2 regions of the Microbacterium sp. NRRL B-14842 genome follow, and region 1 is predicted to be linked to the other one. Evidence: predicted binding sites of a transcription regulator. Region 1 holds the regulator's gene; the other holds the start of a gene.

What was found. Region 1 encodes LexA, which represses DNA repair genes until DNA is damaged. Its sites were predicted from a motif close to TCGAACANNTGTTCGA; they were not measured.
Region 2: a site for LexA is predicted at 2,058-2,073, ahead of recA (recombinase RecA). Genes of this name have one in related genera too.

The regions. Positions count from the first base shown of each region.
Region 1 covers NZ_JBFLUM010000001.1:875,052-879,246, forward strand. Annotated here, with positions in the region: gene metE (5-methyltetrahydropteroyltriglutamate--homocysteine S-methyltransferase) at 1-1,275, shown strand, start outside; gene lexA (transcriptional repressor LexA) at 1,340-2,026, opposite strand; gene AB1285_RS04450 (LysM peptidoglycan-binding domain-containing protein) at 2,310-2,678, shown strand; gene AB1285_RS04455 (histidinol-phosphate transaminase) at 2,743-3,837, shown strand; gene hisB (imidazoleglycerol-phosphate dehydratase HisB) at 3,834-4,195, shown strand, end outside.
Region 2 covers NZ_JBFLUM010000001.1:1,640,092-1,644,286, forward strand. Annotated here, with positions in the region: gene AB1285_RS08250 (regulatory protein RecX) at 1-533, opposite strand, end outside; gene recA (recombinase RecA) at 815-1,861, opposite strand; gene AB1285_RS08260 (DUF3046 domain-containing protein) at 2,124-2,348, opposite strand; gene AB1285_RS08265 (helix-turn-helix domain-containing protein) at 2,367-2,675, opposite strand; gene AB1285_RS08270 (CinA family protein) at 2,817-3,305, opposite strand; gene pgsA (CDP-diacylglycerol--glycerol-3-phosphate 3-phosphatidyltransferase) at 3,302-3,877, opposite strand; gene AB1285_RS08280 (FtsK/SpoIIIE family DNA translocase) at 3,877-4,195, opposite strand, start outside.

The DNA.
Region 1 (4,195 bases):
GACGAGACCGCGCTCGACGAGCGCCTGGTGTCCTGGCTCGCGTTCGCGGACCAGAAGGTGCAGCAGGTCGTGACCCTCGCCCGCGGTCTGTCCGAAGGGCGCACGGCGATCGCGACCGAGCTGGACGCCGCGACCGCTGCGCTGCAGGATCGCCTGAGCGCTCCCGGCGTGCGCGACGGTGCGGTGCGTTCCCGTGCGCTGACCGACGCCGACTTCGCCCGTGCTCCGTACGCGGAGCGGGAAGAGGCGCAGAATGTCCTCGGCCTGCCGGTGCTGCCCCTGACGACGATCGGCTCCTTCCCGCAGACCGGAGACATCCGCCGCGCACGCGCGCAGTTCCTCCGCGGCGAGATCCCCGAGGACGACTACGAGGAGTTCCTCCGCCGTGAGGTCGCCGCGGTCGTCTCCCTGCAGGAGGACCTCGGCCTCGACGTCCTCGTGCACGGCGAACCCGAGCGGAACGACATGGTGCAGTACTTCGCCGAGCACCTCGACGGCTTCGCGGTCACGCAGCACGGCTGGGTGCAGTCGTACGGCTCGCGAGCCACGCGTCCGTCGATCCTCTGGGGCGATGTCTCCCGCCCGGCGCCCATCACGGTCGCCTGGTCGGCATACGCCCAGTCGCTCACCGCGAAGCACATGAAGGGGATGCTCACGGGGCCGGTCACCATCCTCGCGTGGTCCTTCGTCCGCGACGACCAGCCTCTGGGGGAGACCGCGAACCAGGTCGCGCTCGCCCTCCGCGACGAGATCGCCGATCTGGAGGCCGCGGGCATCCAGGTGATCCAGGTCGACGAGCCGGCGCTGCGCGAGCTGCTGCCGCTGAAGCAGACCGACCAGCCCACGTACCTGGACTGGTCCGTCGCCTCGTTCCGTCTGGCGACGGGCGGTGCCGCGGCGGCCACGCAGGTGCACACCCACCTCTGTTACTCGGAGTTCGGCGTCGTGATCGACGCGATCCGTGCGCTCGACGCCGACGTGACGTCGATCGAGGCGGCCCGCAGCCGCATGGAGGTCGTCGCGGACATCGCCGAGGTCGGCTTCGACCACGGCATCGGCCCCGGTGTCTACGACATCCACTCGCCGCGTGTGCCGACGGTCGAGGAGGTCGAGTCCCTGCTGCGTCGCGCGGTCGAGGAGATCCCGCTCCGTCAGCTCTGGGTGAACCCGGACTGCGGCCTGAAGACCCGCGGCTACGCCGAGACCACGGCATCGCTGCGGAACATCGTCGAGGCCACCCGCCGGGTGCGCGAGGACGTGGTGGTCACCGCCTGACACTCCTGCTCAGCGAAACGACGAAGGCCCTCCCGGTGCACCGGGAGGGCCTTCGTCGTGTGTCTCAGACGGCGCGCATGACCGCGACGACCTTGCCGAGCACGACGGCTTCGTCGCCCAGGATCGGCTCGAACGCGGAGTTGCGGGGGAGCAGCCAGGTGTGGCCGTCGCGACGACGAAGCACCTTGACGGTGGCCTCGCCGTCGAGCATGGCGGCGACGATCTCACCGTTCTCCGCGGTGTTCTGCGACCGGACCACGACCCAGTCCCCGTCGCAGATCGCGGCGTCGATCATCGACTCGCCGGAGACCTTGAGCATGAAGAGGTCGCCTTTGCCGACGAGCTGCCGGGGGAGCGGGAAGATCTCCTCCACCTGCTGATCGGCGGTGATGGGCACGCCGGCGGCGATGCGGCCGACCAGCGGGACCAGGGCGGCGTCGCCGACCGGGGTCGCCACATCCGCGGGGTTCTCCGCACCGGTGCCGGGAAGGTCGATGAGGACCTCCATGGCGCGCGTCTTGCCCGGGTCGCGCCGCAGGTAGCCGCTGAGCTCGAGCTGACCGAGCTGGTGCGTGACGCTGGACAGCGACTTGAGTCCGACGGCATCGCCGATCTCGCGCATGCTCGGCGGGTAGCCGTTCTGTGCGATGGAGCCCTGGATGACCTCGAGGATCGCCATCTGCTTCGGACTGAGGCTCTTGCGACGGCGGGTGCGCGGCGCCTCGGACTCGAGGGCTGAGGTGTCGCTCATGGTGCTCCTTCACTGCGTGATCCGACGTGCCGCTTCGAATGTCGGTGGCCCGTGGTGGGGTGTCCTTATCGAAACCGTATCCGAGAAAAGCGCGGATCTGGAAGATCTGTTCGAGCGTGTCGGGCGATTCGCGGGCCGCGGTTTCGAAGACAGCTTGACAGATGTTCGAACTCGAAGATATCTTCGGAACGTAGCTTCGCATCCACGGCTCCCGGCCGAGGCGCGGATGCGAAAGCTACGCCAACCTCCCCGGGCTCCGGCGCCGGGACAGTAAGGAGCAGACATGAGCAGCATCAGCCTCAGCACCGCGACCGCCTTCCCGGCATCGGCCCGTCCGGCCACCCGGCTGCGGATCACGGCACGCGGTCGCCGCGCTCTGCTCGCGCTCGCCTCGGTCCCGCTCGCGGCGGGCATCGCCTTCGCCGCCATCAGCGGGGGTAGTGCGATCGCCTCCGGCGCGGACGCACCGGCCGTCTCCGTCGAGACCGTCACGGTCATGCCCGGCGACACCCTCTGGTCGATCGCGAGCAGCATCGCCCCCGAGGCCGACCCACGCGAGGTCATCGGTGAGATCAGCCGCATGAATCTCCTGCGCGGCGGCGAGCTGCAGGTCGGTCAGGAGCTCGCGCTCCCGGCCCGCTACACCGACTGACGCGGAGCCCGAGTCTTCCGATCCGGTCGTCACGATGACCTCGGCTCTCCGTGCTCCTCTTAAGATGGGAAGGGTGACCTTCTCCCTCAACGATCTCCCGCTCCGCGACGATCTGCGCGGACTCACCCCGTACGGCGCGCCCCAGGCCCCGCTGCCGGTGGCTCTGAACGTGAACGAGAACACGCATCCCGTTCCCGACGAGGTCGCGAGCGACATCCTCGATGACATCGCCGTGGCGATCCGGGACGTGAACCGGTACCCGGATCGTGAGTTCACGACGCTGCGGGAGGCCTTCGCCGACTACCTGGGTCACGGCCTCACGCCGGAGCAGATCTGGGCGGGAAACGGCTCCAACGAGGTGCTGCAGCACATCTTCCAGGCTTTCGGCGGTCCGGACCGCACGGCATTCGGCTTCGGCCCGACGTACTCGATGTACCCGCTCATCGCGAAGGGCACAGGGGCGTCGTGGATCGCCGGCACCCGGCAGCCGGACTACACCGTCACCGCGGAGGAGGCGGCGGAGCAGGTCCGTGCGGCCGACCCGGACATCGTGATCCTCTGCTCGCCGAACAATCCGACGGGCACGCCGCTGGGGCTCGACGTGGTGGAGGCCGTCTACGACGCCGCCCGTGGCGTGGTGATCGTCGACGAGGCCTATCAGGAGTTCGCGCCGCGCGATGCCCCGTCTGCACTGACTCTGCTGGAGGGCCGGCCGCGGCTGGCGGTCTCCCGCACCATGAGCAAGGCCTTCGCCTTCGCCGGTGCCCGCGTCGGCTACCTCGCCGCCGACCCCGCGTTCATCGACGCGCTGCGTCTGGTGCGCCTGCCCTACCACCTGAGCGCCCTGACGCAGGCGGCGGCCGTCGCCGCGCTCCGCAATGCCGACGTCATGCTCGGGATGGTGCAGGAGATCGTGGAGCAGCGCGACCGGATCACGGCCACGCTGGAGGCCCTCGGCTACACGCCCCACCTCTCGTGGTCCAACTTCGTGCTGTTCGGCGGCGTCGCGGACCCGCAGGCCACCTGGCAGCAGCTCTACGATCGCGGCGTGCTCGTCCGTGACGTCGGCATCCCCGGTCACCTGCGGGTGAGTGCCGGTACGGAGGCGGAGACCACGGCGTTCCTGGACGCCCTGGCCTCGATAGGATCGGCATCATGACCATCCCCGCGCCCACCGCACGCACCGCGAGCCGCGTGCGCAGCACGTCGGAGTCCACCGTCGAGGTCGAGCTCAACCTGGACGGTACCGGCGCGAGCCGCATCGACACCTCGGTGCCGTTCTTCGACCACATGCTCACGGCGTTCGCGAAGCACTCGCTGACGGATCTCACCGTGCGGGCGTCCGGCGACACCCACATCGACGCGCACCACACCGTGGAAGACATCTCGATCGTGCTCGGTCAGGCGATCCTCGCCGCGCTCGGGGACAAGTCCGGCATCTCCCGCTACGGCGACGCCCTCGTCCCCCTGGACGAGGCGCTCGCGCAGGCGGTCGTCGACATCTCCGGTCGCCCGTA
Region 2 (4,195 bases), 770 kb from region 1:
CCGCTACCGAAAGATGCCTCACGCAGCGCCGTCTTCGCGGCGTTCATGGCGACGGAACCGGCGTACCCGCGGCGCGACAGCTGCCCGACCAATCGCCGTAGTGCCGCGTCGGGATCGAGGCGGCTCATCGAGCGCGCTTTGGTCCGTGCGAACTCCAGCGCCCGCTCCGCGTCATCGTCCGGGAGCTCGTCGAGAGCGGCATCGATGACCTCACGAGGGATGCCCCGCTGTGCCAGCGCCCGGGACAGCGCGACCCGGCCCTGGCCCTTGCGCTCGACCCCGGCCGTGACGAGGAGCTCGGCGAGTACCGCATCGTCGAGATAGCCTCGCCGCATGAAGTCGTCGATGACGTCTTCGATCGCGTCTGCGGCGAGCCCATGGCCCTTCAGCACGAGCCGCGCTTCGGAGACGGACAGCGATCGCGTACGGAGCTTCCGCACCAACGACTCCTCCGCCGTGGTGCGGACCTCCTCCGCGGAGGGCGCGCTCTCGCCGGCCTCTCCCCCACCGTCCGACCGGGACGTGTCACCCACTGCACGCAGCCTGGTCTTCTTCGCACCCGCGGTCCCGCGTGCGGGATGACGTGCGCTGGGAGAACCGTCGTCGTCAGCAGTCCGCTTCCCGGCTGTCGCGGGATCGTCCCAGGTCGACCGCCAGAGTCCCGCAGCGTCCGTAGACGGCGCCGACCGGCCGTGCCGACCGGGCGACGCGCCGCTCGCACCGTCATCCGCCGGGCGCTCGGCACGCGCGGGGCCGCCGAAGAGAGGGATGATGGGGGCGATCCGCTCGGAATCGCCCCCACGCTGATCACTCATCAGGCCGGGCGACGCTCGGCCAGCTCATCAGCACCCGGAGCCGCGGCCGGGCCGCCGATACCGAGCTTCTGCTTGATCTGGCTCTCGATCGCCAACGCGATGTCCGCGTTGTTGAGCAGGAACGTCCGCGCGTTCTCCTTGCCCTGGCCCAGCTGATCGCCGTCGTAGGTGTACCACGACCCGGACTTCTTGACGATGCCGTGCTCGACGCCGAAGTCGATCAGACTGCCCTCGCGGGAGATGCCGACGCCGTAGAGGATGTCGAACTCCGCCTGCTTGAAGGGCGGGGCCATCTTGTTCTTCACGACCTTGACCCTGGTGCGGTTTCCGACGGCGTCGGTTCCGTCCTTCAGCGTCTCGATACGACGGATGTCCATGCGGACCGACGCGTAGAACTTCAGCGCCTTACCACCGGCGGTGGTCTCGGGAGAACCGAAGAAGACGCCGATCTTCTCGCGCAGCTGGTTGATGAAGATCATGGTGGTGTTGGTCTGGTTCAGCCCACCGGTGAGCTTACGAAGGGCCTGCGACATGAGTCGCGCCTGCAGACCCACGTGCGAGTCACCCATCTCGCCCTCGATCTCGGCACGGGGCACGAGCGCTGCCACTGAGTCGATGACGATGAGGTCGATGGCTCCGGAGCGCACCAGCATGTCGGCGATCTCCAGCGCCTGCTCACCCGTGTCGGGCTGCGAGACGAGAAGGGCGTCGATGTCGACGCCGAGCTTCGCGGCGTAGTCGGGGTCGAGGGCGTGCTCGGCGTCGATGAACGCCGCGATGCCGCCGGCCCGCTGGGCGTTCGCGATGGCGTGCAGCGTCAGCGTCGTCTTACCCGAGGACTCCGGGCCGTAGATCTCGACGATGCGTCCACGCGGCAGACCTCCCACGCCGAGAGCGACGTCGAGGGCGATGGAGCCGGTGGGGATGACGGCCACAGGGGCACGCTCATCGCTGCCCAGCCGCATGACCGAGCCCTTTCCGAACTGGCGGTCGATCTGAGCGAGGGCTGTCTCGAGGGACTTCTCGCGGTCGGCGGGTGATGGCATGGTGTGCTCCTTCTGCGCGTGTGCTGCCGCCTGTAGGCTGTCGCGGCTCTTCCGGCTGGAAGGAACTCTCCGACAAGGCGTATGGCTTTTCAGCCTGGCCCTCACGGTACGGCGGGCCTCCGACATTCGGTCGCAGGAGCCGGGGATCGTGGGGATCAGATCCGTCTGACCACTTGTGCAGAAGACTACGCCCGCTTCGAACAGATTTTCGACACCACGCCGGGATCGGCGTGTCGGACATCCGCACACCGGGACGTGACCGTCACCGCCCTCGCGGCTCCAGGCGTCCGACGCCATGACGGCGGGACTCCGGGACGTCCATGTCCGCGCAGAGCGCCAACCAGATGTCCCGCGGCGGCACCCCGGCGTCGAGCGCTTCGAGCGCGGTGCGCCCGTCCATCCCGGACAGCACGAGGTCGTTCACCAGAGATGATGCTCGGGCGTGGAACTCGGCATCGACGGCGCGCAGGAACTCACTGCGTCGCATAGAAGGGATCTCCGGGACTCAGCGGAGCGAGAGCTCGGGTTCCACGGACGCTACCAGGTCGTCCGGAACGACGTCCGGGAAGACCTGGATACCCTCGAGGACCGAGATGCGGTCCCCGACCTCGCGCATGATCGTGGAGATGGGGACGTCGAGCGCCTCCGCCACCGAGGCGAGGATCTCGCTCGAGGCCTCCTTCTGACCGCGCTCGACCTCACTGAGGTAACCGAGGGCGACCGAAGCCTTGCTCGCGACCTGGCGGAGCGTCCGCCCCTTCTGCAGACGGAAGTCCCTCAGCACGTCGCCGATCTCCTGTCGTACAAGAATCATCGGAACCTCCTCCGCAGTTCATGGATCGGGGTCTCCCCCGAAGAGACGGCCAGTCTAGTCCTCCTGGCTTGCACAGAATCTACCCTTGCACTCTGTGGTTTGAATGTGAGCACATCCGTATCAACGTGACGCTGCACGTCCCTATTCCCGCAGTGCGGCGGCCATCACGTCGAGGGTGGCCGCGACCGTCTGCGCCCGCACCGCGTCGCGGTCGCCTCCGAAGCGGAACTGCTCGGTGCGACTCATGGTCGGCGTCACCACTCCGATGTGGACGGTACCCACAGGTTGGCCGTCCGGGGACTCCGGCCCCGCGATCCCGGTGGTGGACACTCCGACGTCGGCAGGGCGCCCGTCGACCGCGACAGCCTCTCGCACACCGGCGGCCATCTGCCGCGCGACCTCCGCGTGCACCGGCCCGTATCGTTCCAGAAGCTCGGCATCGACCGCGAGCAGGGTGTGCTTGACCGGGGTCGCGTAGGCGACGACGCCGCCGAGAAGCACCGCGGAGGCGCCGGGGACCGCGACGAGCGCCGCAGACACCGCACCGCCGGTGAGGGACTCCGCGACGCCGAGCGTCCAGCCCCGCCCCCGCAGAGCGGTCAGCGCCTCGGTCGGCGTCGTCCCGCTCATCGGCTCTGACGGGCGCCGCGGACCTGCGCGACGATGTAGTCGATGCCGCTGACCACGGTGAGCACCAGAACGATGACCATCAGGACGGTGGTCACGACGGTCCAGGGCCCGAGACCGATGAACACATGCAACGGCAGGAGGGCCCACCCGAGAGCGACGCCCTGGAACGCTGTCTTGATCTTGCCCATCCAGGCGGCCGCCACCACGTGCTCGCTCGCGACGACCAGGCGATGGATGGTGATCCCCCACTCGCGGACGAGGATGACCGCGACGATCCACCAGGAGACCTCACCGAGGATCGCCAGCCCTACGAATCCCGCGCCGGTGAGGAGCTTGTCCGCGATCGGATCCCACAGCTTCCCGAAGTCGCTGACGATGTCGTACCGGCGGGCGAGATAGCCGTCGACCCAGTCGGTGGAGATGGCCACGATGAAGAGGACGGCGGCGATCCAGCGCACGGTGAGGTCGGTGAGACCGTATGTCCCGCCGACGAGCAGGAGGACGAAGAACACCACGGCGAGCGGGATGCGCGCCACGGTGATCGCGTTGGGGAGCTGTCGGGGAATCGCCATCAGTCGCGTCCCGTCAGGCCCCAGGCGTCTTCGTCGCCCTCTGCTTCGACGACCGGCAGGCCGTCGTACTGAGCCTCCAGCGGATCGCGTTCGGCCGGTGGCGCTGCGGCGGCGGGCGCAGCCGGTGCAGCGGGAGCCGACGGCACGTCCTCGCCACGGAGCTTCGCCATGACCTGCGGCAGCTGCTCGGGGGTCGCGAGCACATCCCGGGCCTTCGAGCCCTCCGAGGGGCCGACGACCTCACGCGACTCGAGGAGATCCATCAGGCGTCCCGCCTTGGCGAACCCGACCCGCAGTTTGCGCTGGAGCATGGACGTC